Regions from separate parts of the Virgibacillus sp. M23 genome, predicted to be linked through region 1. Evidence: riboswitches for the same ligand, from Rfam matches in the RefSeq annotation. Region 1 holds a riboswitch; the other holds the start of a gene.
What was found. A riboswitch is a leader RNA that binds a small molecule or an ion and turns the genes downstream of it on or off. The one in region 1 is predicted to bind preQ1.

Region 2: linked by a shared signal. The riboswitch ahead of queF (preQ(1) synthase) and the one ahead of queC (7-cyano-7-deazaguanine synthase QueC) in region 1 are both predicted to bind preQ1.

The regions. Positions count from the first base shown of each region.
Region 1 covers NZ_JAWDHA010000004.1:35,476-38,693, forward strand. The annotation lists gene RVS70_RS02440 (TRAP transporter small permease) at 1-259, shown strand, start outside; gene RVS70_RS02445 (TRAP transporter large permease) at 249-1,553, shown strand; PreQ1 riboswitch class I at 1,818-1,864, shown strand; gene queC (7-cyano-7-deazaguanine synthase QueC) at 1,951-2,616, shown strand; gene RVS70_RS02455 (6-pyruvoyl trahydropterin synthase family protein) at 2,613-3,062, shown strand; gene queE (7-carboxy-7-deazaguanine synthase QueE) at 3,043-3,218, shown strand, end outside.
Region 2 covers NZ_JAWDHA010000079.1:14,200-17,417, forward strand. The annotation lists gene RVS70_RS19810 (hypothetical protein) at 1-314, shown strand, start outside; gene yidC (membrane protein insertase YidC) at 269-1,036, shown strand; PreQ1 riboswitch class I at 1,107-1,153, shown strand; gene queF (preQ(1) synthase) at 1,485-1,982, shown strand; gene RVS70_RS19825 (queuosine precursor transporter) at 2,106-2,714, shown strand; gene RVS70_RS19830 (APC family permease) at 3,031-3,218, shown strand, end outside.

The sequences.
Region 1 (3,218 bases):
GCGATTCTCAACTCGTATACAGTGGATATTTGAATCTGTCATTAATTTGTTAATCACGGGTTTAATGCTACTTGTAGCATGGAGTACCTGTGAATATGCAATTCGTCTCTTTTACGCTCATACGGTAACAGGTGATTTACGTATTCCACTTTTTCCGATCGCTATGTTAGCAGTTATAGGGACAATATTATTCGCGCTAACCGCATTTCTGCATGCTATTCATTATTTGCAAAAGGTGGTTCATTCAAATGAGTCCTGAAATAATCGGTTTTATTAGTATTATTGCATTGATTGTCTTGTTATTACTAAAGGTTCCCGTAGGTATTTCTCTTTTATTTGTAGGCTTGACAGGTACAACATTAATAAGAGGTTGGGATGTGGCATTTGCTCAGCTCGGTAGGACTCCATTTGACACGGCGAGTTCCTATTCGTTAAGTGTTATTCCATTATTTATTTTGATGGGCATGATTCTTTCATACACGGGATTGGGAAAGGATTTATACAAAGCTGTAGACAGTTGGGTTGGTCATCTTCGGGGAGGATTAGCAATGGCCACCATTGGTACTGCAGCCATTTTTTCTTCCATTTCTGGTTCACTTAATGCGACAACTGCAACCGTTTCTAAAATTTCACTTCCTGAAATGGAAAAATTTAAATATCAACCGAGTCTATCGACAGCTTGTGTAGCAGCAGGTGGTACACTTGGAATATTAATTCCGCCAAGTGTGATCTTAATTTTATATGGAATTCAAACAAGGGAAGCAATTGGGGCATTATTAATAGCAGGTATTATTCCTGGTGTCATTCAGGTCATTATCTTTATGATTATTATTGCAATTCTTGTTCGGCGTAATTCAACATTAGCACCTGCGAGATCTGAACAAGCAACAATTCGTGAGAAATTACTTACATTAAAAAATGTTTGGCCATTTTTAGGCTTATTCTTAATTAGTATTGGTGGAATCTACTTAGGTATTTTTACACCAACCGAAGCTGCGGGTGTAGGAGCAATGGGTGCAATTATTTTCGCTTTTTTATCTAGAAGACTTGACTGGAATAAACTAAAGCAATCATTTAATGAATCGTTACGGTTAACTGCCTATATCTTTTTAATACTTATCGGAGCTACATTATTTAGTCAGTTTCTCACAATTAGCAGACTACCTGTGAAGCTTACTTCCTTTGTGAGTGGGTTAGAACTTAACGCATATGTAATTCTGATCTTAATATTAATTGTATTATTTATATTAGGATGTTTTATCGAAGGCTTATCCTTAATCGTTTTAACGCTTCCAATTATTTATCCGATTATTATGGAACTTGGATTTGATGGTGTCTGGTTTGGAATTATTATGGTGATGGCAATCAATATAGGATCATTAACACCCCCGTTAGGAATTAGTATCTTTGTTATTAAAGGAGTCGCGACTAATATTCCAGTACAGACAATTTTCCGAGGAGCTGTGCCTATGATCATTGGGATGATCATTTGCATCGTATTGTTAATCGTATTTCCGCAAATAGTAACGATATTACCTAGCTTAATGAAATAAAATATATTAAAGATCTTCTAAAATGCAAAAGTATTGCTATACATATATCCCTTCGTTGAAAATAACCGATCATTGCTTACGGAAAATTAAAAGCTCTAAATTCTTCAGAAGTGGGCATTGCTTTATAGCCGAACTTCTGTGACTTATACAAATAGTAATGAACCTATTCAAGCTACATTTATAGTGAAAGAAAGAAGTATCTTTCATAATTAGTTTATGAATGGTAAACTAGAGCTGCAACTTAATTAAGAAATCTGTAAAAATACAGGAGAGGTTCGCAATTCCATCCCTCTATAAAAAACTAAGGAGACCAAAACAACACCCTTCTTAGTGTTGTTTTTTTGATGGGAAATGCTAGTTAACGAACACTCTTCTTTGTCGAGGAGGAGAAGCGTCGATGAACGACCAAAAAGCGATAGTTGTATTCAGTGGAGGCCAGGACAGTACTACTTGTTTGTTTTGGGCGCTGAGAAAGTTTGAACATGTAGAAGCAGTAACATTTCAATATGGTCAGCGCCATATCGAAGAATTACAAGTTGCGAGAAATATTTGTGAACACTTGGAAGTTACACATCATCTGTTGGATATGAGTTTGTTAAATCAGTTAGCACCAAATGCGTTAACTCGAAAAGATATCGAGATAACAGAAAATGAGGGAGAGCTACCATCTACCTTTGTCCCTGGAAGAAACCTTATGTTTTTATCGTTCGCAGCAATTTTAGCTAAGCAAATAGATGCCAAACATTTAGTAACTGGTGTCTGTGAAACGGATTTTAGTGGTTACCCAGATTGTCGGGATATTTTTATTAAATCACTGAATGTAACAATAAATTTAGCAATGGATGAACAATTTGTTTTGCATACACCGCTTATGTGGTTGGATAAAGCAGGGGTGTGGGAGTTAAGTGACCAGCTAGCGGCTTTTTCATTTGTGAAAAATAATACGTTGACCTGCTATAACGGAATCAAAGGCAGTGGATGTGGGGAATGTCCGGCATGTAAATTAAGAAAAAATGGGTTAGAAAAATATGAAGCTAATCGGAAGAGGGAGCAAGCAAAATGATACAACAAATCTATCCTGTTCCACATCATAACTATTCCTATGAAATTAACAAAGACTTTCATTTTGCAGCAGCACATTATATTCCACATCAAGACACTGGGAGATGTCAGTCCATGCACGGACATACATATTTTACAAATATTACGATTGTTGGTGAAACACTTAACCACACAGGATTTTTAGTTAATTTTAAAGAAATAAAGGATTTGATTCATAAACGCTTTGATCATGGTGTTATGAATGAAGATATTGCTTTTTCAAATGTGTGTCCTAATACCTTTCCAACAACAGAAATTGTTGCTCGGACGATTTATGAATTAGTACAGGAATATTTAGATGGTTTTTCGCATTCTCCGCGTTGTATCCAAGTGTATTTACGGGAAACGCCTTCTAGTTATTGTGTTTATCGTCCAAAGGAGAATATAGATGAAAATACCAGTAATTGAAATATTTGGACCGACCATTCAAGGGGAAGGAATGGTTATTGGAAGAAAGACCATGTTTATACGAACTGCTGGTTGCGATTATTCCTGTTCATGGTGTGATTCAACATTTACATGGGACGGATCAGAGAAACATCTCATTAAAATGATGGAAGCAGA
Region 2 (3,218 bases), on a different contig from region 1:
ATATTAGTATATTACTTACGATTTTATCTACCTATCAATTCTTAACAATAGATGCGCGAAATATTATAGAAAATAATAATATTTTGACAAGGGAATATCATAATCTACGTGTACGGTTATTGCCAATGCAAGAATTATTTGGCGAATGTAGAGAGGTTATTGAATGGTTAATTAAAAAGACAAATCGAATAGCATCGCCTGATGATGATACAGACAACGAATCCTTCTCGTTCCAAGCAAATGAATTATCAAAACGAGGAGGACAACAATGGATCGTCAATTTATATTCACATTCCTTAAGAAATATAGTGTAATTAGTATTATTCTTGTAATCTTTTTAACGGGTTGCCAAGGTGATACTAGCGCTGCAGGTTTTTTTAGTTTTGAAAATCCCTTTTCGCAGCTTATCAAATATATTGCCATACTGTTTGGTGGCGACTATGGATTATCAATCATCGTTCTAACGTTGCTTATTCGTTTGCTTTTAATGCCATTATCTTTAAAACAAACGAAAAGTGCTGCAAAGACGAAAGAAAAGATGAGCGAAATGAAGCCTGACATGGATGCTATTACGGATAAGTATAAGGACAAAAAAGATGCAGAGTCGAAAGCAGAGATGCAAAAGGAAATGATGCAACTCTACCAGAAGCATCAATTTAACCCTTTAAGCTCATTGGGGTGTTTGCCGATGCTTATTCAATTTCCGATTATCATAGCGGTTTACTATGCGATTAGGAATTCGCCAGAAATTGCCGCACATTCATTTCTCTGGTTCGATTTAGGACAGGTTGATTTGATTCTACCATTTGTCGCAGCGGCTATTTACTTTATTCAATCGAGAGTATCGTTAATGGGGATGGACGAAAAACAGAGGAAGCAGATGGCGGTTATGTCGCTCTTATCGCCTGTTATGATAGGGTTTATTTCCTTTAATGCACCTGCTGCATTACCATTATATTGGACGGTTAGTGGACTGTTTTTAGTTCTTCAAACATTATTAGCAAAAAGATTGTACTATCCGAAAATCCAACATTAAATAGCGTTGACATCCGAATGTATCCTATTTATAATTACTCGAGTGGAATGGATAGTAGAAAACATTCCGTGCGGGAGAGGTTCTTAGCTTTAACCCTCTATAAAAAACTAAGGACAAATGATGTGATAAAAAGTCATGTGCCTTAGGCCATGGCTTTTTGTTTGTCTAGAGAATTACAAAATTAGCCGATGGATAAATATGGGCGTGTTGAGCTCCAGCACCCAGTAACGAGGCTACTTCACGAATTGCCCTACGACAAGTCACCATCGGCTCGCAAAGCACACCGTGATTCCTTTATATCCGTTGACTCGCTCCGGTCGCTAGGTTTCAAATCGGCGCTTGCACTTGTTCGTTTTGGTGAATTATATTAAATGCTTTGTTTCTAAATGGAGTATTAAGTAGGTACGCACTTGTTTTAACGAAAGAATATTTAAAAGGAGGCTTCGCGATGGCTAGTAGAAGTAATGATGAGTTAACTGGTGTAACACAGCTAGGAAGTCAAGGAACGATGTATGCTTTTGACTACACACCGGACGTACTGGAGGTTTTTGATAACAAGCACCCGGGTCGTGATTATTTTGTTAAATTTAATTGCCCTGAGTTTACCACGCTTTGTCCTAAAACAAATCAGCCTGACTTTGGGACGGTGTATATTAGCTATATACCAGATAAAAAAATGGTTGAGAGTAAGTCACTAAAGCTTTATTTGTTCAGTTTTCGTAATCATGGTGACTTCCATGAAGATAGTATAAATATTATTATGAATGACTTGATTGATTTAATGGCACCCCGTTATATTGAGGTCTGGGGAAAGTTTACACCGCGTGGAGGGATCTCCATAGATCCCTACTGTAATTATGGTAAAGCGGGTACTAAATTTGAGAAGATGGCAGATCAAAGACTAATGAATCATGATCTATACCCAGAAAATATAGATAATCGTTAAAAAGTAGAGGGTTAGGTTTAGGTCTCTTCCTTTATAATCTCGTTTGCAGCACAGACTACAGATTTACAACGTAGTGAAGATTAGGACGTGCTGGCATATTAATGGACAAGGAAGAGGAGTTTTATGTTTATCTATCTTAATGCGTTATTTGTTGGGCTTTTATTACTATCAAATATATTAGCTGTTAAACTGTTTCAAATAGGAGAATTTATTTTGCCTGGGGCTGCGATTGTATATGTCGTGACCTATTTGCTTACAGATGTGATTGGAGAAGTATATGGAAAGAATACAGCTAGAAAAACGGTTCAGGCAGGATTTATAACCCAGTTGTTTGCGGTGTTTTTCATATTTATTGTTGTTCATTTACCGGCTGCACCAGCATTTGGTCTACAATCAGAATTCGAACAAATACTAGGTGGTAGCTTTCGTGTTATTGCAGCTAGCTTGCTCTCTTATATAGCAAGTCAACACCTTGATGTAAGTATTTTTCATCGTCTTCGTGCAAGCCATGGTGAGAAGAAGCTATGGATACGAAATAATGTCTCAACGATGACAAGTCAACTTATTGACACAAGTCTGTTTATAACCATCGCATTCTGGGGAATCGTGCCGCTACGAGTTCTATTGGGTATGATAGTCACCCAATATATATTTAAACTAATCATTGCAATAATAGATACGCCGTTTGCTTATTTGTTGGTTAAATGGGCGAGGAAGCTTGAGGCAAAGTAATAAAGTAACTTTTAATTGTTTATAGGATTTTATTTATTGTAAAGATAATCAAAGATTTATAAACTGTCAATTCCATTGACTTTGCTGAAGAATGAAAGCAAAACAGTAGATTAAAACCAGTTATATTGATAGGATCTCCTACTTCAGGTTCCTATCTTTATGGCCGGTTTTAATTTTCATGAATATATGAAAGGAAGGGTTGCGTATGCATCATTAAGTAGGCAACTTTATAAAAAAGAGATTCGTATAAGGTAATAATTCTGAATAATTAGTTAATATAATGGTGATGTAATTACAAATTGAGGAGGGGAAATGGATGGATGAATCGGATAAGCTATTAAAGATTCTTGGTAATAAAGATGTGCTTGCACTTGCTTTTGGAGCAATGATTGGCTGGGGATGGGTCGTTACGTCTGGATTATGGATTACAGAAGCTGGCTCCATGGGAGCGATGCTAGCCTTTGCTATTGGAGGGCTACTTGTTGTCTTAGTTGGATTAACTTA